Regions from separate parts of the Umezawaea sp. NPDC059074 genome, predicted to be linked through region 3. Evidence: riboswitches for the same ligand, from Rfam matches in the RefSeq annotation. Region 3 holds a riboswitch; each other region holds the start of a gene.

Region 1 (10,095 bases), on a different contig from region 3:
GAACGTGGCGTTCGGGCTGCGGGCACGGGGGATGGACCGGCGGGCCGCGCGGAAGATCGCGTTCGAGTGGCTGGAGCGGGTGGGGCTGGCCGAGTACGGCGGGACGCGGCCGGGGGCGTTGTCCGGTGGGCAGGCGCAGCGGGTGGCGTTGGCGCGGGCGTTGGCGACGGCGCCGTCGGTGCTGCTGCTGGACGAGCCGCTGGCGGCGCTGGACGCCGGGAACCGGCTGCTGGTGCGCACGGAACTGGGGCGGCACCTGGAGGAGTACACCGGGCGGACGCTGCTGGTGACGCACGACCCGCTGGACGCGATGGTGCTGGCCGACCGGCTGGTGATCGTGGAGCGGGGCCGGGTGGTGCAGACGGGGTCGCCCACCGAGGTCGCCCGGCAGCCGCGGACCGAGTACGTGGCGCAACTGGTGGGGCTGAACCTGTACCGGGGCACGGGGTCCGGGTCGGTGGTGGCGCTGGACGACGGCGGGTCGTTGACGGTCGCCGAGCCGGTGTCCGGGGCCGTGCACGTGGCGTTCCCGCCCTCCGCGGTGAGCCTGCACCCGACTCGGCCGACGGGGAGCCCGCGCAACACGTGGGAGGTCGTGGTGGTGGGGGTCGAGCAGCACGCGCACACCGTGCGGGTGCGGCTGGCCGGGGAACCGCCGGTGCTGGTCGACGTGACGACGGCCGTGGTGGCCGAACTGCGGCTGGTGCCGGGCGTGCGGCTGTGGGCGGCGCTGAAAGCCACCGAGGTGCACACGTACCCGGCGTAGGTTGCTGTCATGACGATCGGGTTGACGTTCGACTGCGCGAACGCCGCGGTGATGGCGGCGTTCTGGAAACTGGCGCTGGGCTACGAGGACGAGCCACCGCCCCCGCCCTTCGCGACGCGCGAGGAGTGGCTGGCCTCGTTCGACCTGCCCGAGGACGACGAGGGCGGCGGGGCGTGGCTGCACGACCCGACGGGCGTGGGGCCGCGGTTGTCGCTGCTGGAGGTGCCGGAGCCGAAGACCGCGAAGAACCGGCTGCACCTGGACATCCGGGTGTCCGGGCAGGGGACGGACGAGGAGCGGTGGGCGCGGGTGCTGGACCGGGTGGCGGTGCTGACGGAGGCGGGCGCGCGGACGTTGTGGGTCGCCGAGGGGCACCACGTCGTGATGGCGGATCCGGAGGGCAACGAGTTCTGCGTCTGCTGACCCCTTCGCGTCGTCTCGTTTGGTTGAAGGTTGAACGATCTGGGGCATAGTGGGGTGCCGCGACGTCACCACGGCGTCCCGGACTGAGGAGTGCTTCCGTGTCCCCACAACGGATTCTCGCGGTGTTCCTGCTCGCCCTGCCCCTGGTGGCCGTGCCCGCGGCGTCGGCGGCGAGCTCGAAGTTCTGCGACGGCGGCGGGTTCACCGTCCTGGGCAAGAGCGGGGCGTCGGAGTTCCGCGGCACCGTGCCCGCGCCCGCGGGCCGGTTCACCGTGCAGGGCAGGTACACCAGGTTCGACGTGGACCCGGCCACGCTCGGGATCTACGACTACGCCTTCACCGGCAGCCCGAACGTGGGCGACATGACCGGCGGCGTGGCGACCCCGGTGTACGCGAGCAAGGTGCCGGACCACCGCGGGCTGGCGTTGACCGGCGGCATCGACCTGCGGGTGCGCAAGGAGACCGTGGAGATCGGCCGGGCGGGCTCCGGGGTGAGCATGAAGATCACCGCGAAGGACTGCGCGCAGGGCGGGATCTTCCAGATGGAGCCGGAACGGGCGGACGGCACCCGCACGCGGATCGTGCACACCTTGGCGGACAACGCCTTCTACTACGACAACCCGGCGTTCCGCGCCCAGTTGGGCCAGTTCCTCGGTTCGGAGTGCACCAGCGTCACGGCAGGCCCGCCGTCGCAGTTCTGCGTGCAGGTGACCCCGCGGGTGAACATCGGCTCCGACGCGGCGCCGAAACTGGTGCTCCGCGACAGCGCCCAGGTCGCCACGCGCGTCCGGCAGGCGTCCTGCGGCCCCGACTTCACGAACCCGCTCGGCCTGTCCGAGACCCGCGACCACTGCGGCGCCACGAGCGTGTGGGACGTGGCCAGCGGAGGCCGGATGGGCATGGTCACCGGTGAGGACGCCACCGAGGTCGCCAACCCGCCCACCCCGTGCACCACCGACTGCAACGCGGGCAACGGCGTGAACGGCAGGCTCGCCGTGCTCGGCTTCCCCGCCACCGTCCCCGCGGACAGCCGCCTCACCCCCCGCACCTCCCCCGACGGCCTGGACAGCCCCCTCACCGCACCCTGACCGGGTCCGTCGTCGGGGGCGCGGCTCACGAAGCCGCGCCCCCGACGACGTCAGGCCGGCCCGTCGAGCAGCAGCTTCGCGGCCACCGCCGCCCCGTCGGAGCGGATCGAGGCCGCGACGGTCCTGGCCCGTGCCGCCGTCTCCGGGGCCAGTGCCGTGGTCAAGGCGGTGGACAGGGACGTCGGGGTCGGGTCGTCGTGGGTGGTGCCGATGCCCAGGTCGGTCACCCGCGCGGCCCAGTACGGCTGGTCCGCGATCAGGGGGATCACGACCTGGGGCGTTCCGGCTCGGGCGGCTGTCGTGGTGGTGCCCGCGCCGCCGTGGTGGACGACGGCGGCCACCCGGCTGAACAGCGCCTGCTGGTTGACCTCCCCCACGACGAGGCAGTCGTCGGCGTCGTCGATGGTCTCCAGGCCCGCCCACCCGCTGCCGAGCACGATCCGGCGGCCGTGGGCGCGGCCCGCTTCGATGGCCGACCTGGCCACGTCACGGGGCGCGTAGGCGGCCATGCTGCCGAAGCCCACGTACACCGGGGGCGGGCCCGCGGCCAGGAACGCCTCGACGTCGTCCGGCAGGGGGCGGTCGTCGGGGAGGATCCACGCGCCGGTCTGCACGACGTCGAGATCCGTCATGCCCTTCGACGGGCACAGCAGCGGGTCGGCCGCGAGCCACGGGTGGTCGGTGAAGACGTGGTCGCGGACGTTGTCCACCGGGGGCAGGTCGAGTGCCACACGGTGGGCCGCGAGGGCCGGGCCGTACAGGGCGTTCACCCGCTGGGCGTCCTCCTCCCACAGGACGCGGTGGTCGGTCTCGTCGGGCGAGGACGGCGTCCCCGGACGCCGACCGGGGCGGAAGTGCCGGGACGGCAGGCCCGCGAGGTGGAAGCACGCGTACACGTAGCGGATCCCCCGCTTCTCGGCCACGTCCCGCGCCCCGGCGGGCAGCAGACCGGTCGCCACCACGACGTCGCAGTCCTCGGCGGCCTCGCCCAGCACGGTGAACCGCGCGGCGACCAGGTCGGCGGCCAGGCGGAACGCGTCGTCGGCGGTCGGCGGCCGGGTGCCCGCCACGACCGAGCGCACCGTCGGCCCCAGCGGCACGAGCGGCACGCCGACCCGGTCCAGCAGTGCCGCGAAGTCGTCGTCCGGCGGCGCGCACACCCGGACCTCCGCCTCGAGATCGCGCAGGGCCACCGCCAAGCCGGCCAGCGGCTCGACGTCCCCGCGAGAACCCCACGTCGTCAGCAGAACACGCACAAGAATCCCCGTTTCCCCACGTCCTGGCGTCAAGGCGGGCAATTCTGGAGCACGCACGGGGTCTTGCGGCAAGCCCCCCGGTCGGCTATACGTTGAAGTGGGCGGAGAGCACTTCGCGCACGACCTTGGCGTCGACCTCGTCCAGCACCACGCCGAACACGTCGGCCAACGCCCCGACCACCTCGTCGACCCCAAGTTCCACGTCCACCCGCTCCTCCCCCGGCCGGTGGGTGGTCAGGCGGGTGTTCTCCAGCACGGTCAAGGAGTTCGCGGCCATCTGCTGCGCCATCACGCGGCCGTGGAACAGGGACCGGGGGTGGGTGGCCATGTAGTGGTTGGTCACCGCGAAGTCGATCGGGTAGCGGCGGGTCTCGGTGAAGGCGTGGACGTCCAGCCACCGGCCGTCGCGCCAGGAGTGCAGGACCCACTCCCCCGCGTCACTGGACAAGCGGTAGCGCCAGGCGTCCTGGGTGGATTCCGCGCCGTCGGCCAGCTCCACCGGTTCCAGCGGGCTGCTGCCGAAGCCGACGTCGCAGAGCCACACGCGGTCGTCCGCCACGACCCGGAGCACGTTGTGGCTCGACGGGCGGATCTCGGTGGAGCCCAGGCGGACCCGGCCCTGCATCCCGGTGAACGAGAAGCCGAGGCGGTCCAGGGCCGCGGCGAACAAGGTGGTGTGCTCGGAGCAGGTGCCGCCCCGGCCGCCCCGGACCAGCTTGGCCTGCAACGGTTCCAGTGCCAGGTCGACCGGGCGGGCCAGGACCATGTCCAGGTTCTCCCACGGGATCGCCGTGACGTGGGCGCGTTGGACCGCGCGCAGCACCGCCGCGGTCGGTCGCCGGTCGCCCTCGTACCCGATCCGGGCGAAGTAGGCGTCCAGGTCCAGCTCGTCCCCACCCCACAGCACGCTCATGCCTCGAACCTAGCCGGTGGCCACGACCTCCCCGAACGGTGCTCCACCGGGGCTCAGGCGAACCGGTACGACGACGCGGCGAAGCCGCCGGGCCCGAATGGCCCGGCGGCTACGGCGCACCGTGTCGGCGGTTCTCACACGTCCCCCGCGATCAGCCCGCGAAGCGGATGGAGGCGACCTGGCGGTCGAAGCCGAGCGCGCCGAGGTCGTTGACGTTGCCGGTCACGACCTTGGACTCGCCCTTGCAGTCGCCGCCCTTCCAGATCTTGTACGTGCCGCTCGCCTGGATGGAGCGGACCAGCGTGGGGCGCGTGACGTTGACGCAGCCGACACCGCTGACGCCCTGCGAGCCGTCGGGCTCGGACAGGTTCAGGCCGCTGTCGAGGATCGCGCTGGTCGCCGTCAGCGCGGCGTTGCCGGTGTTGCCGGGCGCGGTGCCGTTGTTCGAGCCGTTGTTGACTGGCGCGGGCGCGGTCTGGGTCGGCGCGCCCTTGGCCGGGGCGAAGCGGATCGACTGGATGGAGTTGTCGAACTTGCCGAGCCTGTTCACCTTGCCCTTGACGATCGCGGACTCGCCGGTGCAGTTCGGGCCGAGCCAGATCTTGATGGTGCCGTCGGCCTCCAGCGAGGACGCGGGCGACTTGCGGCCGAGGTCGACGCAGTCGTTGCCGCCGAGGGCCTGCGCGGCGCTGGTGTCCGGGAGGTTCTTGTCCTCGACGAGGCGGACCGACGTGCCGGTGAGCGTCACCTGGCCGCCCTTGACGCTGTCGACCTGCTCGACGCCGTCGGGCTGGTCGGTGGGCGCGGCGGCGTCCTGCGAGCCGCAGGCGGAGAGGAACGCGGCGCCCGCGGCGACGAAGGCGGCCAGAACCAGAACAGGTTTGCGGTACAAGGGGATTCTCCGATTTCGCGAGTGGTGCTTCCGTGTCGCTCGAACAACGTCAACACGGGAGCGGGTCGCGAACGGTTCAGCGGAACTTCCCCGGCGATCTCAACTGGAGGCCCGACGTTCGGGGCGCGAAGGCGTTGTGCGGCAAGGAGGTCTTGGCACAAGTGCGCCACTCCACTGTGGACCCCGAGGGGACGGTGGGCGTCGCCGTCCCCTCGGAGCGGATCAGCCCCGCGCGCGGTGCGCGGCGGCCACGAGGTGCCGCAGCGCCGGTTCCACCTCGGCGTAGCCGCGGGTCTTGAGGCCGCAGTCCGGGTTCACCCACAGGCGCTCGCCGGGCACGGCGTCCAGCGCGGCGCGCAGCAGGTCGACCACCTCGTCCTCGGTCGGCACGTTCGGCGAGTGGATGTCGTACACGCCAGGCCCGACCGCGCGGCTGAACCCGATGGCCTTCAGGTCGTCGAGCACCTCCATGCGGGACCGGGCGGCCTCGATGGTGGTCACGTCCGCGTCCAGCCCGTCGATGGCGTCGATGACGTCGCCGAACTCCGAGTAGCACAGGTGGGTGTGCACCTGGGTGGACGTGGCCGCGCCCGCCGTGGCCAGCCGGAACGAGCCGACGGCCCAGTCCAGGTAGGCCTCGCGGTGCTCCGCCCGCAGCGGCAGCAGTTCCCGCAGGGCGGGCTCGTCGACCTGCACGACGCCGATGCCCGCGGCCTCCAGGTCGCGGATCTCGTCGCGCAGCGCCAGCGCGACCTGCTCGGCGGTGTCGCCGAGCGGCTGGTCGTCGCGGACGAACGACCAGGCCAGGATGGTCACGGGGCCGGTGAGCATCCCCTTGACCGGCTTGGCCGTCAACGACTGCGCGTACGACGTCCACGCCACGGTGATCGGCTCCGGGCGGGACACGTCGCCGTGGATGATCGGCGGTCGCACGCAGCGCGACCCGTAGGACTGCACCCAGCCGAGTCGGGTCGACGCGAAGCCGTCCAGGTGCTCGGCGAAGTACTGCACCATGTCGTTGCGCTCGGGTTCGCCGTGCACCAGCACGTCCAGCCCGATCTCCTCCTGCAACCGGACGACCCGCTCGATCTCGGCGCGCATCCGCTCCGCGTACCCGGCCTCGTCCAGGGTGCCGTCGCGGAGGTCCGCCCTGGCACGGCGGACGTCGCCGGTCTGCGGGAACGAACCGATGGTCGTGGTGGCGAGCGGCGGCAGCGCGAGCCGGGCCCGCTGCACCTCGGCGCGCTCGGCGTAGGGGGCGCGGGTGCGGTGCTCGGGGCGCAGCGCGTCGATCCGGGCGCGGACCCGGCCGTCGAACGACGGGGCGCCCGCGGCGGCGTGGCTGATCCCGGTGTCGTTGTCGCGCAACGCCTTGCCGATCAGCACGACCTCCGCGACCTTCTGCCGGGCGAACGCCAGCCTGGCCACGACGGCCGGGTCCAGGTCCGTCTCGGCGTCCAGGTCGTACGGCACGTGCAGCAGCGAGCACGACGTCGACACGGCGAGCGAGCCGACCGACCCGAGCAGCGTCGCGGCCTTCGCCAGCGCGGCGGTGAGGTCCGTGCGCCACACGTTGCGGCCGTCCACGACCCCGGCGACCAGCGTCTTGTCCCGCAGCCCCGGCAGGCCCGCGATCCGGTTCACCGCGGCGGGCGCGGTGACCAGGTCGACCGCAACGGCCTCGACCGGGGTCTCCACGAGCACCGGCAGCGCCTCGCCGAGGTCGCCGAAGTAGCCCGCGACCAGGATCGCGGGCCGGGCGGTCGCCTCGCCGAGGCGGGTGTACGCGCGGCGCAGCGCGGCCAGTTCGGCCTCGGTGCGGTCCGCCGCGAACGCGGGCTCGTCGAGCTGCACCCACTCCGCGCCCGCGTCGGCCAGCGCCGCCAGCAGCTCGACGTACCGGTCGACCAGCCCGTCCAGCAGGTCCAGCGGCGTGAAGCCCTCTGGCGCGTCCGCCGAGGCCTTGGCCAGCAGCAGGAACGTCACCGGGCCGACGAGCACCGGCCGGGTCGGGACGCCGAGGTCGAGCGCCTCGCGGAACTCGGCGACAGGCTTGTCCCCGACCAGCGCGAACCGGGTCGACGGGTCCAGTTCCGGCACCAGGTAGTGGTAGTTGGTGTCGAACCACTTGGTCAGCTCCAGCGGCGGCACGCTGTCCCGCCCGCGGGCCGCGGCGAAGTAGGTGTCCACCGGGGACAGGCCTAGGTCGCAGAACCGCCGGGGCACGGCGTCGAACAGCACGGCCGTGTCGAGCACGTGGTCGTAGTAGGAGAACGTGTTGCCGGGCACGGAGTCGAGGCCGGCGGCGGCCAGCTCCCGCCACGTGTCCGCGCGCAGCTCGCGGGCGACCGCGGCCAGGACGTCCGCGTCGGCGCGGCCCGCCCAGTACGCCTCCACCGCGCGCTTGAGCTCGCGGCGCGGGCCGATCCTGGGGAAGCCCAGCACGGTGGTCCCGATTTCGGGGGTGTTCACAGCTCTCTCCTCGCGAGCGTGCCGACGAGACCGGGCCGTCGTGGGGGCACGCGAGAAGGGGCGGCGCGTGGCGCCACCCGTGTCCGCGCGGACCTTCCCACGAGGTCCCGGACTCCACGCGCACCGGTGGTGCGCGTGCCGGTGGCAGGTCTTCGGACTCGCGGGCACCCACCGGAGGACCGGTGGACCTACTGGCCGTCGCTTCCCAGGCCCGTCGGGCCCAGTGCTCTCGTGACGGCGGTCGTTCCCGCTCACCGCTGCGGGGCAGTCCCGGATTCCCACCGGGTTCCCTCTTGCCTCGCCGCGCCCCGAGGGGATCGGCGAACCACCAGCGGGCCGAGCCTAGCCGAGTCCCGACAGGCGGTCGGAGGTCGTCCGGATGGTGGGAGCCGGGTGGTTGCCAACGCAATGACCAGGGCCGGAGGGTGCGAAAGTGCAGTGCCGGGAGTACGGGTGACCACAGATCCCCGGTTTCCCGGCCGTCGGCGGAGCGCGGTGGTCTACTCGGGGGAAGACCACGTCCACGAGGAAGGCGTACGGCCATGATCTGCTGGGACCGGGTCGGCGACCACCTCGTGCTGGGCTTCTTCGACCAGGCCGAGGTCGACCGGCTGCGAGGCTACCTCGTCGGGCTGCGCGAGGTCCTCGACGCCAGGTTCGCCGAGTACACGACGGACTGCCCGCCCGGCAAGAAGCTCGGCGTGGCCTACCCGTTGGCCGAGACCGGCGACCGACGGCTGCGGGCGATCCTGCGCCGCCGCGTCGGCGAGGTCGGGCCGTGGCGGGAGCCGGAGGTGTTCCGGCCGCTGCACAAGGCGATCACGCGGGTCCTCGCGACGCTGCCCGACAAGGGCGGACTGGTCCAGCTGCACTCGATCGACTGCGCGGGCGCGTGGTCGCGGTCGTTGACCGACCTGCGGGTCGCGATGGCGGCCTCCGCCAGGGAGGCCGAGCCGGTGCTGGCCAGCCGCACCCGGTTCACCACCCGCTGGCTGAAGTCCGTGGTGCGCACGCTCGACGCCACGGCGACCAAGGAGGTCCAGCCGGTGCCGCAGGACCTGGTCGACAGCATCAACCAGGTCCGCACGTACTGGATCTGAAACGCCGAGGAGGCCCCGTTCCCGAGGCCCCTCCTTGAGCAGCAGGACACCTGCTGCGTGACTGCCTGGCGGCGCGTGCCTGCTGTTGAGAGGCCGGCTTTACTTGGGGGATTTGAGCCTTAAAATTTGTCGGGCTGCGGCTTCTGAACCTGCCGTTTTGGCCCGACAAAGGCTCAAATCTAGGGGCCCCAAGTCAAGCCGGCCGTCGCCAAACCTCTTCCGACGATGCCGTAGGCCAAGATCACCCGAGGAACACCGACGAGACTGCGTTGTCGAAGCCGACCGTCGACAGGTCCGCGATGTCCTTGTCCACGACCAGGGACTTGCCCTTGCAGTCCTTTTCGGACCAGAGCTTCACCTTGCCCTTGACCTTGACCGAGGACGCGGCCTTCGGGGAGGAGGCGTTGCGGCAGTCCAGACCGGACAGGCTCTCCCGGTTGCCGTCGACGAAGTCCTTCTTGTCGAACAGGTTCGCGGTGTTGTCGCTGCCGTCGCGGGTCACCGGCGTGCCCGCGGTCGCCTTGCCGCCGTCCGGGCGCAGCCCGAACCAGGTGCCGCCCACGCCCTGGCCGTTCGCGTCGCCGATCTGCGTGTCCTTGCTGTAGAAGTACGCGGGCCAGCCCTCGACCGTCAGCTGACGGGTGCCGTCGGCGCGCTCCAGGAACCCGATCGCCTTCTTCTCCACGTCCTTGAGGTAGATCGTCGCGCCCTTGCCGACCACGACCGGCGGCCACGTCTTCGCGCAGGCGTCCTCGCACGCGGACTTCGACGGCTTCGCCGTGTCCTTGTCGAACCGGTACATCGCCCGGCCACGACCGTTGAACAGCAACGGGTTCAGCTCGAACGTCGACCCCGACGCCACCTGGAGCCACTGCGCCTTCGCCTCCGGGGAGGCGCCCGGACCGGCCAGGTCGCCGGTGCCCGCCTCGACGCCGTTGGCCGTGGCCAATCCGTCGACGAACTTCACGTCCGTGTCGGACACGGCGGCGGCGCTCCCCGCGGGGGCCTTGACCTCCGGGGCGCCGGCCGACGCGGAACCCTTCGTCGGACCGCAGGCGCTGAGCAGAACCGCGCCCGCCGCAAGGAGGACGGCGACGGACGCAAGACGCTTGCTGATCATGGCGGTTGTCTCCCAAGTGGACCGGGTGGGCGTCGGAGTCGTTCCGAGCCTTCGGCCCACAACAC
Region 2 (10,095 bases), on a different contig from region 3:
CGAGGCCGCCGTCGCCGCGACCGGGATGAAGCACCTGGTCATCGCGGGGCTGATGACCGAGGGCTGCATCCTGCACACGACGATGGGCGCGCTGCGCCGCGATTACGAGGTGTCGGTCGTGGTCGACGCGACGGCGGGCGAGAACCGGGTCATCCACGACGCGGCGATGCTGCGGATGACCCAGCTCGGCGTCACGCCCGTCTCCTGGCTGTCGTTCGCCTCCGAACTCCAGCGCAGCTACGAGAACGTCGAGACCGTCGGCGTCTACCAGGACCTCCAGACGCACTCGCCCGCGTTCGCGATGGTGCAGGCGACCATGCGGGCCGCGCTGCCCACGTTCGCGCGCTAGAGCACCAGTCCGACGGACATCGTCAGGAACACCGCCGCGCACACCGCGTCCAGCGCGGTGGTCACGCCGGGTCGCCGCAGCCTGCCCGCGACCCGGCTCGCGGCCACCACGATCAGCAGCTCCCACAGCGCCGCGAGACCGAGGAACACCACGGCCAGCATCGCGAGCTGCGCGGTCGGCTGGCCGGCGCCGATGAACTGCGGCAGGAACGCCAGCGAGAACAGCAGCATCTTCGGGTTGGTGATGTTGGTCAGGAACCCGCGGCGGAACGGCCGGTCGGCCACGACCTCCACCGGCTCGTCGGAGCCGGTCGTGCGGCGCAGCAGGCTCCGCGCGATCGACAGCGCCAGCCACAGCAGGTAGGCCGCGCCGATCCAGCGCAGCGCCACGAGCACGGCGGGGTACCGGGCCAGCACGACGCCGAGCCCGGAGATGACCAGGCCGACCTGCACGAAGCTCGCCGAGTGGATGCCCGCCAGCGCCCACAGGCCCGCGCGGGTGCCCGAGCGCATCGAGGTGCGCAGCAGCAGGAAGGCGTCGACGCCCGGCGTGAGCACCACGACCACGCAGGCGATCAGGAAGGCCGGTAGTTGACCGAAGTCGAGGAACACGCGTAGACCTCCCAGATTTCCGGACAGATCGTTGTGATCTGTGCAATAGGCCGTTAAATTTCCGGCAACATGGGACTCTAACAGGAGGATCTCCGGTATTAGTCCCGGCGGGGGCGACTTTCTCGTGCCCGCTACGGTGGGTAGTAGTTCGTCCACCTGCCGTAGAGGAGTGCTCCGTGCGGACCACCGTGTCGCTGTTCGCCGCCGTCGCCGCCGTGGTCGCGTCCGCCACCCCGGCGAACGCGATCGTCGGCGGCGTCGAGGCGCCCGAGACCCCGTGGGCGGTCGCGCTGACCGACGCGAACGGCCAGTTCTTCTGCGGCGGCGCGCTGATCGCCCCGGACCGCGTGGTCACGGCCGCGCACTGCGTGACCGACCGCCTCGCCATCACCGCGCGCGACCGCGCCCCGGACACGATCCGCGTCGTCGCCGGCCACGCCGACCGCCGCCGGGGCACGCCCGCGAAGGTGGCGAAGGTGTGGCGGAACCCCGATTTCCGCGAGGTCTCCGGTGGCGACGACGTGGCGGTGCTCACGTTGAGCGAGCCGCAGCCGTTCCCGACGGTCCCGCTGGTCGACGCGGGCGACACCGCGAGCTACGCGCCGGGCACCGAGGCGACCGTCCTCGGCTGGGGTCGCACCTCCGAGCGCGCGGACCCGTCGCCGGTGCTGCGCCAGGTGCGCGTGCCGATCGTGTCCGACGCCGAATGCGCCCGCGCGGTCCCGAGTTACCGCTCCGACGCGATGGTGTGCGCGGGCTACCCGCAGGGCGGGAAGGACGCGTGCGAGGGCGACTCGGGCGGGCCGATGGTCGTGCGCGGCAAGCTCGTCGGCGTCGTGTCCTACGGCAAGGGGTGCGCGCGTCCCGGCGAGCCCGGCGTGTACACCCGGCTGGCGACCTACCGGTCACATCTCTGAACCGTTCCGCTGTGATATCCAGGCCCGGTGCGAACATCACAGTTTCCGGCAACGCTGCGCAGGCAGTGGGCGGCCGACCTGACCTCGGCCCAGCTGTACGAGATCCTGCGGCTGCGCAGCGAGGTCTTCGTGATCGAGCAGTCCTCGATCTACCGGGACATGGACGGCCGCGACCTCGAACCGGGCACCCGGCACTTCTGGCTGGAGGTCGACAGCGCGCCCGAGCCGCTGGCCTACCTCCGGCTGATGGAGGAGCCCGACCGCACGTTCCGGATCGGCCGGGTCGTCACCGGGCGCGCCGCGCGCGGCCGGGGGTACAGCCGCAGACTGGTCGAGGCCGCGCTCAGCGAGGTCGGCACGGTGGACTGCGTGCTGGACGCGCAGACCTACATCGCCGACTTCTACGGCTCGTTCGGCTTCGTGCCCGAGGGCGACGAGTTCATCGAGGACGGGATACCGCACCTGCGGATGCGCCGGTCTCGCTGATCACCCGCACCGCGCGGTCGACGTCGGCGTCGGACAGGTCGGCCCGCGCGGTCAGCCGGAGGCGGGACACGCCGTCCGGCACCGACGGCGGCCGGAAGCAGCCGACGACGACCCCGCTGGTGCGGCACGCCTCGGCCCAGGAGAACGCGGCCTCGGCCGACGGGGCCTGGACGGACACGACGGCGGCCGAGGGCGTGCTGGCCCGCAGGCCCGCCGCGCGCAGCCGTTCGGCCAGCTCCTGGGCCACGGCGACGACGCGCGCGGGCCGGTCCGGCTCCTCGCGCAGCACCTTCAGCGCGGTCAACGCCGCCGCGGCGCTGCCCGGCGCGAGGCCGGTGTCGAAGATGAAGCTGCGGGCCGTCTCCACGAGGTGCCGGATGACCCGGCTCGGTCCGAGGATCGCGCCGCCCTGCGCGCCCAGCGACTTCGACAGGGTGATCGTGGTGACGACGTCCGGCGACTTCGCCAGGCCCGCCGCGTGCACCGCGCCACGCCCGCCGTCGCCGAGCACGCCGAGGCCGTGCGCGTCGTCCACGACCAGCGCCGAGTCGTGCTCCCGGCACGCCGCGGCCAGCTCGCCCAGCGGCGCGAGGTCGCCGTCCACCGAGAACACCGAGTCCGTCACGACCAGCGCGCGGCGCTTGCCCCTGGTCGCCAGGGCGTGCGTGACCTGGGGGACGTCGCAGTGGCCCGCCACGACGACGTCCGCCTTCGACAGGCGGCAGCCGTCGATCAGCGACGCGTGGATGTACTGGTCGGCCACGATCGCCGTGCCCGGCCCGGACAACGCCGTGAGCGCGCCGAGGTTCGCCGCGTAGCCGGAGGAGAACACCAGCGCCGCCTGCGCGCCGCAGAAGTTGGCGAGCTCGTACTCCAGCTCCATGTGCAGCTCGGTGCTGCCCGTGACCAGGCGCGACCCGGTCGAGCCCGCGCCCCAGCGCATCGCCGCGGCGGCGGCCGACCCGGTCACGCGCTTGTCCCGCGCCAGCCCGAGGTAGTCGTTGCCCGCGAGGTCGAGGTCCGTCGAGGACGCCGGTCGCGGCCGCAGCCGCCGGGTCAGTCCGGCCTTGGCGCGGGCCTCCGCGCGGGTGTCGATCCAGTCGAACACCGAGTCACCTGTGCTCACGCTCACGGCGGCAGTCTCCCACCGGCCCGATACGGTCCTGGCGTGCGGACCACCCAGCTCGACCTCTTCGGGGCCGACTTCACCGCCGATCCGCACCCCGACCTGCGGCGGCTGCGGTCCGACAGCCCCGTCCACCACGACCCGGCGACCGGGTTGTGGCTGGTCAGCCGGTACGCCGACGTGCGGGCCGTGCTCGCGGACCCGGAGGCGTTCCACCCGGACAACGCGCTGACGGCCGTGACCCCGATCCCGCGCCCGGTGCTGCGGGTGCTGGCGCGCGCCGGGTTCTCGCTGCCGCCGACGCTGGCCAACAACGGCACCGACACCCACACCGACCTGCGCCGCCTGGTCGCCGGGTTCCTCACGCCCGCGCGGGTGGCGGGGTTCGAGGCGCGGATCGCCTCGCTGTGCGAGGAACGGCTGGCCTCGCCGACCGACCTGCACGCCGACCTGGCGCGGGACCTGCCGTGCGTGGTGCTGATGGAGGTGCTCGGGATCACCGACGTGGACGTGCCCGCGCTCAAGGCGTGGAGCACGGCGTCGCTGGAGTTGTTCTGGGGCAACCCTTCCGTCGAACGCCAGCACGAGCTGGCCGTCCAGGCGGGCGAGTTCCACCAGTGGTTGACCCGGCGGATCCGGGCGGCATCGCCGGACGGCGACGACCTGTTCAGCGCGTTGCGACAGCACGGCACGCCGGTCCGCGAGGCCGCCGGGCTCTGCTACTTCCTGCTGATCGCGGGCCAGGAGACGACGACGCAGCTCCTCAGCACCCTGCTGGACCGGGTGCTGCGACACCCGGACCTGTGGGCGCGGCTGGCCGCCGACGAGCCCGGCCTGGCCGCCGCGTGCGTCGAGGAGGTGCTGCGCCGCGAACCCCCGGTGACGACGTGGCGGCGGGTGACCAGCCGTCCCGTGACGCTGGCCGGCGTCGACCTGCCTGCGGGCGCGCCCCTGCTGCTGATGCTCGCGGGCACGGGCTCGGACCCCGAGGTGTTCGCCGAACCGGAGTCGTTCTGCCCCGGCCGGTCCGGCGCCCGCAGGCACCTGGCGTTCGGCTTCGGCAGGCACTACTGCCTCGGCGCGGGCCTGGCGCGGTTGGAGGGCGAGGTCGTGCTGCGCACGGTCGCCCGCCGGTTCCCCGACCTCCGGCTCGCCGCGATCGAGCCGCCGCCGATGCTCGGCCTGCTGTCGTTCCGCGCGCCGCTCAGCGTCCCGTCTAGCGCACCGCGGCCTTCGTCACGAGGTCGACGACAGCGGACTCGAACTCCTCGGGCTGCTCGAGGTGGCCGAAGTGGCCGCTGTCGGTGAGCGCGAGCGCCTGGGCGTGCGGGATGCCCGCGGTCAGCAGTTCCGCCCAGCGCGGGCCGCAGATGACGTCGTGCGCGCCCACCACCACGAGCGTCGGCACGGTGATCTCCGGCAGTTCCTCCCGCACGTCGAACGGTCGCGGTTCGACGCCGAGGTCCGGGGCGCGGTACGCCCGCAGCCCATCGCGCAGCGGGCGGAACTCCGCCTCCCGGCCGTAGAAGTCAGCGAAGTAGGAGGGCAGCAGGTCCTTGACCAGCTGGGTCTTGCCGTCGTCGTCCAGGTCGGAGCCGATGCGCGCGAACGCCGCGGCGACCTCGGGTGCCTGGTGGCGCTCGGCGAACCTGGTGACGTTGGCGACGGCGTCGGCCCAGAACTCCTCGCCGGTGACCGGCGACGTGTCGTACAGGACGATGCCCGACACCCGGTCGGCGTGCTCGAGGACGTGCCGCAGCACGACGAAACCGCCGTGGGAATGGCCCAGCAGAGCCACCTTCGGCACGCCGAGGTGCTCCACGACGGCGTGCAGGAACCGCGTGTAGGTGTCGAGGTGGTAGCCGGACGGGTCGGCCAGCCTGCCGGAGTCGCCGGTGCCGATGGGCTCCAGGTAGACCATCGTGAGGTGCTGTTCGAGCGCGGTCGACCTCAGGTACTGCCAGGCGATGCCGGGGCCGCCGGAGTGCGCGACGCACACGGGACCCGAGCCCGCCACGTGGTAGCGCTGGGCGATGCCCTCGACGGTGATCGTGTGCGTGCCGGGGGTGAGCGGGGTCGTGACTTCTTCGAATCGGTTCACGTGAGCACGATGCGGGGGAGGCCGAGAAGTTCGGTGCGAGGGCTGTGACGCCGCTCACGCCGGGTGGAACAGGCGCAGCCGGTGGTAGCGGCCGCCGCGGTGGGACATCATCCAGATCACGCCGGGCGGGCAGTGGTCCGGGTCGTCGGGCGGGTTGACCAGGTCCATCTCCCACAGCGTGAGGTCGCGGCTGACGAGCGCCGCCCCGAACCGCTGCCGGACGCCCGCCTCGAGGTCGCAGTTCATCCCGTCGATCATCGTCCCGACGCCGCCGCGCACAGCGCCCGCGAGCAGTTCCGCGTCCGGCGTCCACCGGTCCGCGACCACCTCGGCGAACGCCCCGCGCTCGGCGGCGGCCAGCGTGTCGAGCGCCTCCGCCTTGCTCCGCTCGGTCTTCTCGGCGATGTCGTCGTGCGTGAGGTCGGCGGTGGTGAGCAGGGCGTCGGCGAGGGACGTCCTGGCCGCGTTCAGCCTGCTCCGCACCGTCCCGACCGGCACCTCGCACGCAGCCGCGATCTGCTCGTACGAGGTCACGCCGCTGAAGTGCCGCAGCAGCACGGCCAGCCGCAGCGGTTCGGACAGCTCGCCGATCGCGTGCCACACCCAGTCCCGCAGCGCGCCCTCCTCGACGACCTGGTCCGGCGTCGGACCGAGCGCGGGCAGCGTCTCGGGGACCGCGACGGCCTGGGGAGCGCGCAGCCGCATCCGGCCCGCGTTGCGGGTGACCATCCGCAGCCACGGGCCCACGGCGGCGGGATCGCGCAGGTCGCCGATCCGGCTCACCGCCGTGAGCGACGCGTCCTGCACGGCGTCGTCGGCGTCCGGCCCGTAGCCCAGGACGCCCAGCGCGACCGCGCGCATCCCGGCCCGGTGCCGGGCCAGCAGCGTCCCCAACGCCGTCACCTCGCCGCTCTGGGCGGCGCGGACCAGTTCCGCGTCCGAGAGGACACCCGGCTCATCGCTCACGGGGCCGATTGTCCACCCCGCGCGGATGTGATCAGACTCGCCGAGGGGTTGGTAGGCGCGGAGCGGGATGCGACGATGCGAAAGCTGTAGGGGTGCGCGAGGAAGCCGGTGGGAATCCGGCACGGTCCCGCCACTGTGACCGGGTAGGAGAGATCCGGGAGTCAGGAACTCGACCCCCGAGTCACTTCTCCCGGACACGGGCGTGGACACCCGAGGAAGGACCTCCCCGCATGACCTCGCGCTTCCCCTTTTCCGCGGTCGTCGGTCACGACGACCTGCGACTGGCCCTGCTGTTGAACGCCGTGCACCCCGGTATCGGCGGTGTGCTGGTCAGGGGTGAGAAGGGCACCGCCAAGTCGACGGTCGTGCGAGCCCTCGCCGCCTTGCTGCCGGAACTGGCCGTCGTGCCGGGCTGCCGGTTCGGCTGCGACCCGCTGGTCGACACCGAGTGCCCGGACGGCCCGCACCTCGGCGACGCCGCCGAACGCCGTCCCGCCAAGCTGGTCGAGCTGCCCGTCGGCGCGACCGAGGACCGCCTGGTCGGCTCGCTGGACCTGGAGCGCGCCCTGACCGAGGGCGTCCGCGCCTACCAGCCGGGCCTGCTGGCGGCCGCGCACCGCGGCGTCCTCTACGTCGACGAGGTCAACCTGCTGCACGACCACCTCGTGGACCTGCTGCTGGACGCGGCCGCGATGGGCCGCGCGCACGTGGAGCGCGAGGGCGTGTCGATCTCGCACGCGGCGTCGTTCCTGCTGGTCGGGACGATGAACCCGGAGGAGGGTGAACTCCGCCCGCAGTTGCTGGACCGCTTCGGCCTCACGGTCGCCGTGCGCGCCTCGCGCGACGTGGCCACCCGGACCGAGGTCATCCGCCGCAGGCTGGCTTACGAGGCCGACCCCGAGGGCTTCGCCGCCCGCTGGGAGGCCGCGGACGCCGAGCTGGCCGACCGGATCGTGACCGCTCGCGCGGCGCTGCCGACCGTGGCGCTGCCGGACTCCGAGCTGCGCCGGATCGCGGGCGTGTGCGCGGCGTTCGAGGTGGACGGGATGCGCGCCGACCTGGTCGTGGCCCGCACGGCCGTGGCGCACGCGGCGTGGCGCGGCGCGGACGTCGTGGAGGAGGCCGACGTCGAGGCCGCCGTCCGGCTCGCGCTGCCGCACCGCAAGCGCCGCGACCCGTTCGACGAGCCGGGTCTGGAGGAGGAGCAGCTCGCCGATGCCATGCAGCAGGCGGCCGAGCACGCCGACAACGAGCCCGAGCCGGACGGGCCTCCCGACGGTCCCGACGACGGCGGTCAGCCCGCGCCCGAGGGCTCCGAGCAGCCGCAACAGCAGCCGCAGCAGGGTGGGTCGGGGTCGTCGGACAAGCCCCCGGCCGCGCCCGCTCCGGCGTTCCGCGCCCGGCTGCTCCAGGTGCCCGGTGTCGGCGAGGGCGCGCCCGGCAGGCGGTCACGGGCCCGCGCCCGCACCGGCCAGGTCGTCCGTTCGTCCACTGTGGACGGTGCTGGGCTGCACCTGGTCGGCACGCTGGCCGCCGCCGCGCCGCACCAGAACTCCCGCGGCCGCACCGGTCCCGGCCTGCTGCTCAAGGCCGGTGACGTGCGGCTGTCGGTCCGCGAGGGCAAGGAGGGCAACCTCGTCCTCTTCGTCGTGGACGCCTCCGGCTCGATGGCCGCCCGGCAGCGGATGTCCGCCGTCAGCGGCGCGGTGATCTCCCTGCTCCGCGACGCCTACCAGCGCCGCGACAAGGTCGGCGTGGTCACGTTCCGCGGCTCGTCCGCCGAGGTCGCGCTGCCGCCCACCACGTCGGTCGACGCGGCCGCGGCCCGGCTGCGCCGGATGCGCACCGGCGGCCGGACCCCGTTGGCGGACGGCCTGCTCAAGGCCCGCAGGCTCCTGGAGATCGAACGGCTCCGCGACCCCCGCCGTCGTCCGCTGCTGGTGCTGCTCACCGACGGCCGCGCCACCTCGACCGGCGCGGGCGGGGACCCGATGCGGGACGCGCTGCGCGCCGCGGGCCTGCTGGCCGCCGACGGCACCGCGTCCGTCGTCGTCGACTGCGAGCACGGCCCGATCCGGCTCGGCCTGGCCGCCAAGGTCGCCGTCGCGCTCGACGGGGCCTGCCTGCGCCTGGAAGAACTGTCCGCCGACCAGGTCGCGGGCGTCGTCCGCGCGGCCCGCGCCGCCTAGGAGACCCCGGTGCCCCAAGGACAACCCGCGTCGGTCCCGAAGGACGGCCTGACCACCCGGCAGCGGCGCAACCGGCCGCTGCTGATGGTCCACACCGGCGAGATGAAGGGGAAGTCGACCTCGGCGTTCGGGCTCGCCCTGCGCGGCTGGAACCAGGGCTGGTCGATCGGTGTGTTCCAGTTCGTGAAGTCGGCGAAGTGGAAGGTCGGCGAGGAGGAGGCGTTCAAGGCGCTCGGCCGCGTGCACGACGAGACTGGCGCGGGAGGGCCGGTCGAGTGGCACAAGATGGGCGAGGGCTGGTCCTGGACCCGCAAGCAGGGAACGGAGCAGGACCACGCCACCGCGGCGCTGGAGGGCTGGCGGGAGATCTCCCGGCGGATCGCCGAGGGCGTTCACGGCCTGTACGTTCTGGATGAGTTCACCTACCCGATGCACTGGGGCTGGGTGGACGTCGACGAGGTGGTGTCCGTGCTGAGGGACCGGCCGGGCCACCAGCACGTCGTGATCACCGGCAGGTACGCCCCACCCGCCCTGCTGGACGCCGCCGACCTGGTGGTGGAGATGTCCAAGGTCAAGCACCCCATGGACGACGGGCAGAAGGGCCAGAAGGGGATCGAGTGGTGAATCGGCTGGTGGTCGCGGCGCCCGCGTCGGGCAGCGGCAAGACCACCGTGGCTACCGGGCTGATGGCCGCCCTGCGCCGCTCCGGCAGCAGGGTCGCGCCGTTCAAGGTCGGCCCGGACTACATCGACCCCGGCTACCACGGCATCGCCACGGGACTGCCCGGCCGCAACCTCGACCCGGTGATGGTGGGGGAGCAGAAGGTCGCGTCGCTGTTCGTGCACGGCTCGCGCGGCACGGACATCGCCGTGGTCGAGGGCGTGATGGGCCTGTTCGACGGGCGGATCGACACCGAGGGCGTCGGGTCGACGGCGCACGTCGCCAAGCTGCTGGCCGCGCCCGTGCTGTTCGTGGTCGACGCGCGCGGCCAGTCCCGCAGCCTCGCCGCCCTGCTGCACGGGTTCCGCGGCTACGACCCGACCGTGCGCCTCGGCGGCGTGATCCTCAACCAGGTCGGGTCCGAGCGGCACGAGCAGGTGCTGCGCAGCGCGTGCGCCGAGGTCGGCCTGGAGGTCATGGGCGTCCTGCCGCGCGACCCGGCGTTCTCGCTGCCGTCGCGGCACCTCGGGCTGATCACGGCCGTCGAGCACGGGCCGGAGGCGGTGGCCGCCGTGGACGCCATCGCGGACGCCGTCGCCAAGCACGTCGACCTGGACGCGATCCGCGGGCTGGCCGCCATCGCGCCCGCGATGGCCGTGCCGCCGTGGAACGCGTCCGCCGAGGTGGAGG
Region 3 (10,095 bases):
CGGGTCCTTGAAGGTGATCCACGGGTGCCCGGTCTCGAACAGCATGGTCAGCATCCGCCGCCACATGTCCGCGGCCTTGAGCCGCCGGAACACCTTGACCTCGCCGCGGTCCGCCGCCGCCTCGTACTCGCGGTAGCGCGCGGCGAACGCGTCGCCGAACAGGTCGTGCAGGTCCGGCACCTCGTCGGGGGAGAACAGCGTCCAGTCGCCGCCCGAGCGGACCCGGCGCATGAACTCGTCCGGCACCCAGTTCGCCGTGTTCATGTCGTGCGTGCGGCGGCGCTCGTCGCCGGTGTTCTTGCGCAGGTCGAGGAACTCCTCGACGTCGATGTGCCACGTCTCCAGGTACGCGCACACCGCGCCCTTGCGCTTGCCGCCCTGGTTCACCGCGACGGCCGTGTCGTTGGCGATCTTCAGGAACGGCACGACGCCCTGCGACTTGCCGTTGGTGCCCTTGATGTGCGCGCCGATGCCGCGGACCGGCGTCCAGTCGTTGCCCAGGCCGCCCGCGAACTTCGACAGCAGCGCGTTGTTGCTGATCCCGTGGAAGATGCCCTGGAGGTCGTCGTCCACCGTCGTGAGGAAGCACGACGAGAGCTGCGGGCGCGTGGTCCCGGCGTTGAACAGCGTGGGCGTGGAGCACATGAAGTCGAACGACGACAGCAGCTCGTAGAACTCGATCGCCCGCGCCTCGCGGTCGTCCTCGCGCAGCGCCAAGCCCATGGCCACGCGCATGAAGAACGCCTGCGGCAGCTCGTAGCGGTTCTCGTCGCTGTGCAGGAAGTACCGGTCGTACAGGACCTGCATGCCGAGGAACTGGAACGCCAGGTCGCGGTCGGGCAGCAGCGCCGCGCCGAGCCGGGCCAGGTCGAACTCCTCCAGCAGCGGGTCGAGCTGCCCCAGCTCGACGCCCCGCCGCACGAAGGACGCGAAGTACTCCGGGTACCGCACGGACATCTCCGCGTGGTTGGCCTCGTCGTCCTTGCCGGCCAGGAACGACAGCGCCTCGCGGCGCAGCTTGTCCAGCAGCAGCCGGGCGCTGACCAGCGAGTAGTCCGGGTCGATCTCGACCATCGTGCGCGCGGACATCACCGGCGCCACGGCCAGCTCGGCGCGGCTGATGCCGTCGTACAGGTTGCGCCGCGTCTCGGCCAGCACGGTCTCCGCGGACGTCGCGGGCAGCCCGGCGCACGCCTCGGAGATCACCAGCGCGAGCCGGTCGAAGTCCAGCGGCTCGACCCGGCCGTCCGGGAACCTCACGGTCAGCGCGGGCCGGACCTCGGCGGCGGGCTGCTCGGCGGTCCGGGCCTTGGCGTGCTCCTCGCGGTACAGCACGTACGCGCGGGCGACCTTGTGGTGGCCGTCGCGCATCAGCACCAGCTCGACCTGGTCCTGGATCTGCTCGATGTGCACCCCGCGATCCGGCCCGGCCTGCCTGCGCAGCTTCTCCTCGACCTGCCGGGTCAGGTCCGCGACCAGCTCGCGCACCCGCTGCGACCCGGCGGCCTCGGCGCCCTCGACGGCGTGGAAGGCCTTGGCCACGGCGGTGGCGATCTTGGTCGCGTCGAACGGCGACACCGTGCCGTCGCGGCTGATCACCGGGACTTGAACGGGTGTTTCGGTGGGGGACATGACTCTCCGCGGGTGGTGTTCGGGCAGGTGGCATCGCCCGGCGAGCAGCGCTCGACGGTCGGAAACTCGGGGGTGCGCGGAGAGTCAGCCGTCCGGGCTGGAGTGCGACATCACGGCTCTCTCCTCGCGAGCTCGGTGGACACCCGGAGAACCGCGGGGGAGCTACGCGCAGGCAGCACGGCAGGAGGCGCCGTGAGCCGTCCGCGCGCGCCCTCCCTCGGGGCACCGGGGTAGTGCACGCGGTCGCGTGCACGCTGGTGGCAGGTCTTCGGACTCGCGGGCACTCCGGCTCTCGCCGGCGGACCTACTGGCCGTCGCTTCCCGGACTCGCGTCCAGTGCTTCATGACGGCGGTCGTTCCCGCTCACCGCTGCGGGGCAGCTCCGGATTCGCACCGGATTCCCTCTTGCCTCACCACCGGGTGGACCGGAGGTGAACCATCAGCGCGTTGGATACTACATGTGGGGGTGGGGTTCGCCGCGCAGCCCAAGATGGTCTTTGTTGCCCAGGTCATGCGATAAGGTGAAAGTGCAGGGTGACCGGCGGGGGGAGTGCGACGAATGGGTGACGGGGAACCCTCGGCCCCGCGTGTCGCGGCCACCGCCGCCGGGGCGCTCGCGGTGGGGTCCCTGGCCGTCGGCCCGGCCGTCCCGTGGCTCACCGGAGCGCTCGCCGTGGCCGCCGTCGTGGTCTTCCGGCTGGCCAGGCGTTCCTGATGGTTTGCTGAATCACGGAACCCCGTGTCCGGTCCGGGCGTTTTGCCGGTCGTGACGACCGCAGAGCTGACGAGACCGAGCGCCCTTCCCCGCGTGGTCGCCGTGGCGGGCCTGACCGCCGTCCTGACGACCGTCGCGATGATCGGCGCGCTGGACCTGCGCAACGCGCTGGAGGCCCCCGCCGAGCTGCGCCGCACGATCAGCCAGTACGGCCTCGGCGCGAACGCGTGGGTCTTCGAGGTGGCCGTGTCGCTGCTCGCCGCCGGGTCGCTGGTGATCGCCGCCGTGCTCGTGCGCCGCGGTGTCACCCGCTGGTTCTCCACCGGCGCCGTCGCGCTTTCGTTGTGGTCGTTGGGTTTGGCGCTCGTGGTGGCGTTCCCGAAGCAGGACTGGTCGCTGCCGTCGACGTCGGCGAGCGGCGGCATCCACCGGGCGGCGAGCCTGCTCGCGTTCGTGAGCCTGCCGATCGCGATGATCGCGCTGGCCCGCCCGTGGCTGCGGGACCCGACGTGGGGCGGCCACGCCCGGTGGACGCTGGGGTTCGGCGTCCTGTCCGTGCTGGCGTTCTCGCCCCTGCTGTACGCCGTTCTCGTGCACGCCTCCGGTGGCACCGCGTGGTGGCGGGTGTTCCCGATCGGGTACGTCGAGCGGATCCTGGTGTTCACGGAGGTGATCGCCGTCCTGGTCGCCGGGTTGTGGGCCCTGGGAGCGGCGAACCGCCCTAAACTCGGGGCATGGCAACGTGGGGAGACCTCGCGGCGTACGTCCGCGACCAGTACGACGTGATCTCGGAGGACTCCGACGAGATGCGGATCCTGTACGGCTTCGAGCACCTGGACGAGGAGGACGAGCGCACCCAGGTCGTCATCCTGGTGCGCGAGGTGCTGGACGCGAAGCACGAGTGGGTGCAGATCGCCTCCCCCGTGGGCCTGGCCGCCAAGTGCGACCTGCGCGCGCTGCTGGAGGAGGTCGGCCGGTCCTCGATCGCGTCCGGCGCGGCGATCATGGGGGAGCACGTGGTGCTGCGGCACTCGCTGCCGTTGGAGACGCTGGACATCCACGAGTTCGTCGAGCCGCTGTCGCTGCTCGCGGGCACCGCCGACCAGATCGAGGAGATCTTCTTCGGCGGCGACAACTACTGATGCGTCCGTTCGGCCCCGTCTGACGGGGGTGCGGACCGGGTACCCGTCCGGGTATGAGACTTCCCTGGCGGTCCGGTTCGCGGTGGCTCTTCCGCGGGGTCGTGGCGGTGTGCCTGGTCGTCGTGGCCGCCGCCGCGCTCCAGATCGTGGGCGTGCTGCCCAAGCTCAACCCGTTCGGCACCGACACGGTCGACCGCAGCCAGCCCGCGCTGCTGCGGTCGATCCGCGACCTGAGCCAGTACCACGCCGCCTCCGGCGACTACCAGGTCGTGATCGACATCGAGAAGGACGTGCGGTTCGTCCCGGACGTCCTGGCCGGGTCGCGGACCCTGTTCGTCTCCGCCGGGTCCGTCAACGCCTACGTCGACTTCGGCGGGCTCGCGGAGAACGCGATGGTGGTGTCGCAGGAGAAGAAGACCGTCGACATCGCGCTGCCGAAGCCGCGGCTGGACAAGCCGAACATCAACCACGAGCGCAGCTACGTGTTCGCGCAGGAGCGCGGGCTGTTCGACCGGCTGAACAGCGTCGTGCAGACCGCCGACCAGCAGCAGTTCTACGTCGCGGCGGAGCAGAAGATCTCCGACGCGGCCAAGGAGTCGAACCTGGAGGCCAAGGCCACCGAGAACACGCAGAAGATGCTCGTCGGGCTGTGCGGAGCGCTGGGGTTCGAGGTCCACTTCGTGGACGCGCCCAAGACATGAGTTAGGCTAGCCTTACTCAAACTTCTCCGCGCAAGGGTGAACCGTGTTCGAGTCCATGACAGTGCAGGTCCGTGCGGGTCTGGGCGAACGGCGGTTGACGGCCGCGGTTCGGGACGTCTTCGACCGGCACGACGAGTTGCGCGAGCACGGCGCGACCTTCGGCGTTCGGCGGATCTCCACCCGCGGGCTGGCCGGTCAAGCCCTGGTCGACCGCACCGCCGCCGAGGTCGCGGCCGTCGCCGCGGAGTCGGACCTGGCTCTGTTCCGGGTGTTGTGGCTCGACGCGGGGCCGGACCGGTCCGGGAAGCTCGTGCTGCTGATGCACCGCCGCGTGATGGCCGCGGTGCCGTGGCACGTGCTGCTGTCGGAGCTGGTCTCGGCGTGGAACAAGGGGACCGCGGCCGCGGACCTGGCGGGCGCGTTCGACCGCTAAGTCCGAATTGGGCGTTGACGGGGGCCCTCGGGTGATGGTGAGATGCTGAGCACACTGATAGGAAAGTTTCTTAACCAATCAGGCTGCCGCCACCTGATCATCCGTACCCGAGTGGGAGGCTCCCTGTGGCTATCCGTCCCCGATGGCTCGGTGTAGCGGCACTGTCCGCGGCACTGATCACCCCGATAGCGCCCGCCTTCGCGGCGCCCGCAACCCCTGCGGTGGCAGGCGGTGTGGGCGCTTCGGCGGTCACCGAGTACCAGGCGGAGAGCGCGACCATCACCCAGGGCGTCGTCGAGTCCAACCACGCCGGCTTCACCGGCAGCGGATTCGTCAACGTCGACAACGTGGTTGGCAGCGCCGTCGAGTTCACCGTCACCGCCCCGTCCGCGGGCGCGGCGACGCTGAGCTTCCGGTACGCCAACGGAACCACCGCCACCCGGCCGGTGGACGTCACCGTCAACGGTTCCCTGGCCGTGGACGAACTGGCGTTCGCGAGCACCGGGGTGTGGACGACCTGGTCCACGAAGACCGCCTCGGTGCAGCTGGCCGCGGGCGTGAACAAGATCAAGGCGACCTCGACGTCCGCGAACGGCGGACCGAACTTCGACCGGCTGGACGTCTCCACCGGCGGCACCGACCCGGAGCCGCCGACCGGCACCCGTCCGGCGGAGATCAACGGACAGCTGCACGTGTGCGGCGTGAAGCTGTGCAACCAGTACAACAAGCCCATCCAGCTGCGCGGGATGAGCACGCACGGCATCCAGTGGTACGCGAACTGCATCAAGCCCGCCTCGCTGGACGCGTTGGCCACCGACTGGGGCGCCGACATCCTGCGGATCGCGATGTACGTGCAGGAGGGCGGCTACGCGTCCGACCCCCGCAAGTACACCGACCTGGTGCACGGGTACATCGAGGAGGCCACCAAGCGCGGGATGTACGCGCTGGTCGACTGGCACCAGCTGACGCCGGGCGACCCGAACGCGAACACGGCGTTGGCGAAGACGTTCTTCACGGAGATCGCCTCGCGGCACAAGAACAAGACGAACATCATCTACGACATCGCCAACGAGCCCAACGGGGTCACGTGGGCGAAGATCAAGTCGTACGCGGAGACGATGATCCCGGTGATCCGGGCTCAGGACCCCGACGGCGTGGTGTTCGTGGGGACGCACGGGTGGGGATCGTTCGGGATCTCCGACGGGCGCACCGAAGCGGACATCATCAACAACCCGATCAACTCGACGAACTTCATGTACACGTTCCACTTCTACGCGGCGTCGCACGGGGACGAGTACTTCAACTCGCTGTCGCGCGCGGCGGACCGGATCCCGATCTTCATCACGGAGTTCGGGACGCAGACGGCGTCGGGCGACGGCGGGAACAACTTCACGCAGTCGGCGAAGTACCTGGACTTCTTGGCGCAGAAGAAGATCGGGTGGACGAACTGGAACTTCTCGGACGACTTCAGGTCCGGGGCGGTGTTCAAGACCGGGACGTGCGCCGGGAACTCGTTCTCGGGGACCGGGGTGCTGAAGCCCGCCGGGGTTTGGGTGCGCGACCGGATGCGCACGCCTGACGACTTCCCGACCAGCTAGAGGTTTTTGGTTGAGCTAGAGCCTTGGGCCCGTCCGGACTTCCGGGCGGGCCCAAGGGCTGTCAAGCTGTAGGCCTTCGTGGTCAGGTGATCGGCCAGGAGTGGACGGGTTCGTTGGTGTGCATGAGGTCCCGGTAGGTGCGGAGCATGAGTCGCAGTGCTTCCACCCGGTCCAGGCTGGTGTTGTCGTAGTGGCGGTGGAAGGCCCGTGACTGCCAGGTGGCTCCGTTGACACCGGTGAGGCAGCGCTGTTCGACCACGCCCAGCAGCCTGTCGCGTTCCTTCGGGTCCACGCCCCAGCGGTCCAGGCCGTCGTAGGCCATGGGGAGCAGGCGGCGCAGGACCAGTTCCGCCACCGGGACCGTTCCCAGGCCCGGCCAGTACACCTGGGCGTCGATGCCGTTCTTCGCACCCGCGAGGAAGTTCTCCTCCGCCGCGCTGAAGGACATCTGGGACCACAGTGGACGTTCGCTCTCCGCCAGCACCCTGACCAGGCCGTAGTAGAAGGCCGCGTTCGCCAGCGTGTCCACGACTGTGGGGCCCGCCGGGAGGGTGCGGTTCTCCACGCGCAGGTGGGGCTTGTCCTTCACGACGTCGTACACCGGGCGGTTCCAGCGGTACACGGTTCCGTTGTGGAGGCGCAGTTCCGAGAGGGTCGGGGTGTCGCCCCTGTCGATGACCTGGAGCGGGTCTTCGGGGTCGACGATCGGGAGCAGGGCCGGGAAGTAGCGGACGTTCTCCTCGAACAGGTCGAAGATCGAGGTGATCCAGCGTTCGCCGAACCAGACCCTCGGGCGGACTCCTTGTTCCTTGAGCTCGTCGCCTCGGGTGTCCGTGGACTGCTGGAACAGGGCGATCCTGGTTTCCCGCCACAGCTCCTTGCCCAGGAGGAACGGGGAGTTCGCGCCCACCGCCACCTGGACGCCCGCGATCGTCTGCGCGGCGTTCCAGTAGTCGGCGAACTGGTCCGGGCTCACCTGGAGGTGGAGTTGGGTGCTGGTGCAGGCGGCTTCCGGGACGATGGAGTCCGCCGTCATGTTGAGGCGTTCGATGCCGTCGATCGAGATTTGCAGGTCCTCACCGCGTGCGGCGAGGACCTGTTCGTTGAGGAGCGCGTACCTCGGGTTGACCGAGAGGGCGTCGATGGCCATGTGCTCCGCCCGGAGCGTGGGCAGGATGCCGATCATGGTCATGTGGGCGCCGACCTCGCGGGCCTTGTGCTCGGCCTCGTTGAGGCTGTCGCGGACCGTGTCCTCGAACGCGGTGATGCCGCCGCCCGCCAACTGCCGCGGGGCGACGTTGATCTCGAGGTTCCACTGGCCGAGTTCGGTGACGAAGTCGGGGTCGGCGATGGCCTCCAGGGCCTCGGCGTTGCGCATGGCGGGGTCGCCCTGCTCGTCGACGAGGTTGAGCTCGATCTCCAGGCCGGTCATCGGCTTCTCGAACTCGAACCGGGACTCGCGGAGCATCCGGGCGAACACGTCCAGGCAGCGCCTGACCTTCGTGCGGTACCTGGTGCGGTCCTCGCGGGTGAACTCGTGGCGGGCTACGTCGTCACCCATGGCGACTCCTCACGGTCGTGGCACCCGGACACTGTGCACCAGGAGACGGTCAGGCGGGTACCGCGATCGAGGTGATCACAAACCCGTCCCTGGCCAGCCAGCGCCCGGTGAACCCGGTCAGGGGTTCTCCGTCCACTATCGGTGCTTCGATGAGGATCCGTGCGGTGAACGTGCCCGCGTCGGGGTCGATGGTGACGTCGGCGTCCTCGAAACCCAGCCACAGGCGGGTGATCGGGAACCACGCCTTGTAGACGGACTCCTTGGCGCTGAACAGCAAGCGGTCCCAGCTGACCTTGTCGCCCGCCGCGCGCAGACCGTCCATCCTGGCCAGTTCGGTCGGGACGGCGATCGCCTCCAGGACGCCCTTCGGCGTCGGGGCGTTGGGCTCGGCGTCGATGCCGATCGAGCGGAAGTCCGACCGCCGCGCCACGGCGGCGGCGCGGTAGCCGGTGCAGTGGGTGATGCTGCCGACCACGCCGTCCGGCCAGACCGGTTCGCGTTTTGGTCCGGGCAGGATTGGGACGGCGGGGAAACCGAGTTGGCCGAGTGCCGTCCGAGCGCAGAAGCGGCCGGTGGTGAACTCCTTGCGGCGCTTCTCGACCGACTTGGCGAGCAGTTCCAACTCCTCCGGGAACAGTTCGACGCCCTCGGGGTCGTCGAAGCGGTCCACGGCCGCGACGGGGCTCGGCAGGAGGTCGGTGATCATCGCGGGTCCCCCTCGCGCAGCACGTCGACCAGGCGCGCGCCGGTCAGGCCCCTGGGCTTCCACTCGCGCGGGTAGCCGAGGGACACCTCGTCGAAGCGGATGCCGTCGTGGCGGGTCGTGCGGGGGATGTGCAGGTGGCCGTAGACCATCTCGGCGCAGTTGAAGCGCAGGTGCCAGTCGGCGGTGCGCTCGGTGCCGCACCACAGCGCGAACTCCGGGTACCGCAGCACCCGTGTGGGCTCGCGGACGAGCGGGTAGTGGTTGATCAGCACGGTCTTCAGCGCCGGGTCGACCTCCGACAGCCTGCGCTCGGTCTCCACGATCCGGGACTCGCACCACGCCTCGCGGCTGGGGAACGGGTCGGGGAACAGGAAGTACTCGTCCGTGCACACCACGCCGGCCTCGTGGGCCTTCGCCAGCGCCGAGACCTGGTCGTGCGTGCCTTCGGGGCGGAACGTGTAGTCGTAGAGCGTGAACAGGGGAGCGACGACCAGCGGAGCGGCGGAGCCCTCGAAGACCGGGTACGGGTCCTCGGGCGTCACGACGTCGATGCTCCGGCACATCTCGACGATCTGCTTGTAGCGGACCTCGCCGCGGGTCTGCACCGCGTCGTCCTTCGTCGTCCACAACTCGTGGTTGCCCGGCGACCAGATGACCTTGGCGAAGCGCTTCCGCAGCAGGTCCAGGGCCCACTCGATGTCGTGGAACTTCTCGCCGACGTCCCCCGCGACGATCAGCCAGTCGTCCGGGGACGGGGCCTCGATGGCGGCCACGAAGTCCCGGTTCTCCTGGTACGTCACGTGCAGATCGCTGGTGGCGAGCAGTTTCGGCGTACGGGTCACGAGTTCGACCTTAACCGTTCCCGAGGCGCTTCTCCGATACCCCGAAGCCCCCTACGGCGGTAATTCAGCGCACGAGAACGACCGTTCATCCGTTCGTCGCAGATGATGGCCCGTTGGGCTCATACCCCTACACCGTGTAACGCTAGGCGGGTCCGTTCAGCCCTACGGGCCCCTAAACCACCTATCGGGTAGTCGGCCGGCTTCCTACGGTGATCACATCGCAACCATCCCGGCGGAGGACCAGATGTCGGAGTCCCACTTCGCACGAACCCCCGACCCCCGGTTGGCCCGTCAGGTGCCACCCGGTGTCCGCGGCGCCGCCACGCCGTTCAGCCGGACGGTCGGGGCCGAGATCACCCGCACCGCGCAGCAGCAGCAATACGGCTACCCGCCACCTCGTCGCCGCACCCCGGCCGAGGAAGCCGCGTTGTCCACCCTGCTCCGCACCCGTCAGCGCGCGCAGACCAGCAGGCCCGAGCCGTGGCTGCGCCAGAACCCCGAAACCCCGGCCCCGGCCGCCGCCCCGCGCGGCGACGTGACCGAACTGCTCGCCGCGCGGCTCGTCCCCGCGTCCCTGTGGTCGCTGGTCGAACCGCTCATCCCGCCGGTCAAGATCCGGCGCCAAGGCGGCGGCCGCAGCCGCGTCTCGGACCGCGCGATCTTCACCGCGATCGTGTTCGTCCTGACCAGCGGTTGCGCGTGGCGCCACCTGCCGTCCTCCTTCGGCGTCACGGTCCCGACCGTGCACCGGCGGTTCCAGGAGTG

The links. Region 3 has a riboswitch for cobalamin ahead of ACFWW9_RS27765 (ribonucleoside-diphosphate reductase subunit alpha). Riboswitches for the same ligand answer to the same signal wherever they lie in the genome.
Region 1: another riboswitch for cobalamin. It lies ahead of metE (5-methyltetrahydropteroyltriglutamate--homocysteine S-methyltransferase); the one in region 3 lies ahead of ACFWW9_RS27765 (ribonucleoside-diphosphate reductase subunit alpha).
Region 2: another riboswitch for cobalamin. It lies ahead of ACFWW9_RS05120 (putative cobaltochelatase); the one in region 3 lies ahead of ACFWW9_RS27765 (ribonucleoside-diphosphate reductase subunit alpha).

The regions. Positions count from the first base shown of each region.
Region 1 is NZ_JBHYHC010000002.1:193,668-203,762, reverse strand. It holds gene ACFWW9_RS01725 (ABC transporter ATP-binding protein) at 1-766, shown strand, start outside; gene ACFWW9_RS01720 (VOC family protein) at 776-1,189, shown strand; gene ACFWW9_RS01715 (hypothetical protein) at 1,288-2,277, shown strand; gene ACFWW9_RS01710 (glycosyltransferase) at 2,328-3,533, opposite strand; gene ACFWW9_RS01705 (arylamine N-acetyltransferase) at 3,619-4,446, opposite strand; gene ACFWW9_RS01700 (hypothetical protein) at 4,598-5,338, opposite strand; gene metE (5-methyltetrahydropteroyltriglutamate--homocysteine S-methyltransferase) at 5,561-7,810, opposite strand; cobalamin riboswitch at 7,936-8,155, opposite strand; gene ACFWW9_RS01690 (hypothetical protein) at 8,353-8,910, shown strand; gene ACFWW9_RS01685 (hypothetical protein) at 9,152-10,030, opposite strand.
Region 2 is NZ_JBHYHC010000006.1:144,118-154,212, forward strand. It holds gene ACFWW9_RS05080 (isochorismatase family protein) at 1-349, shown strand, start outside; gene ACFWW9_RS05085 (LysE family translocator) at 346-960, opposite strand; gene ACFWW9_RS05090 (S1 family serine peptidase) at 1,137-1,877, shown strand; gene ACFWW9_RS05095 (GNAT family N-acetyltransferase) at 1,905-2,363, shown strand; gene ACFWW9_RS05100 (8-amino-7-oxononanoate synthase) at 2,317-3,495, opposite strand; gene ACFWW9_RS05105 (cytochrome P450) at 3,532-4,797, shown strand; gene ACFWW9_RS05110 (alpha/beta fold hydrolase) at 4,706-5,590, opposite strand; gene ACFWW9_RS05115 (RNA polymerase sigma factor) at 5,645-6,556, opposite strand; cobalamin riboswitch at 6,605-6,748, shown strand; gene ACFWW9_RS05120 (putative cobaltochelatase) at 6,787-8,745, shown strand; gene cobO (cob(I)yrinic acid a,c-diamide adenosyltransferase) at 8,755-9,369, shown strand; gene ACFWW9_RS05130 (cobyrinate a,c-diamide synthase) at 9,363-10,095, shown strand, end outside.
Region 3 is NZ_JBHYHC010000069.1:30,181-40,275, forward strand. It holds gene ACFWW9_RS27765 (ribonucleoside-diphosphate reductase subunit alpha) at 1-1,632, opposite strand, end outside; cobalamin riboswitch at 1,874-2,088, opposite strand; gene ACFWW9_RS27770 (hypothetical protein) at 2,192-2,347, shown strand; gene ACFWW9_RS27775 (DUF998 domain-containing protein) at 2,399-3,133, shown strand; gene ACFWW9_RS27780 (hypothetical protein) at 3,082-3,489, shown strand; gene ACFWW9_RS27785 (DUF4230 domain-containing protein) at 3,543-4,190, shown strand; gene ACFWW9_RS27790 (hypothetical protein) at 4,246-4,623, shown strand; gene ACFWW9_RS27795 (cellulase family glycosylhydrolase) at 4,857-6,221, shown strand; gene ACFWW9_RS27800 (glutamate--cysteine ligase) at 6,304-7,782, opposite strand; gene ACFWW9_RS27805 (4'-phosphopantetheinyl transferase) at 7,832-8,488, opposite strand; gene ACFWW9_RS27810 (metallophosphoesterase family protein) at 8,485-9,330, opposite strand; partial or broken gene ACFWW9_RS27815 (transposase) at 9,866-10,095, shown strand, end outside.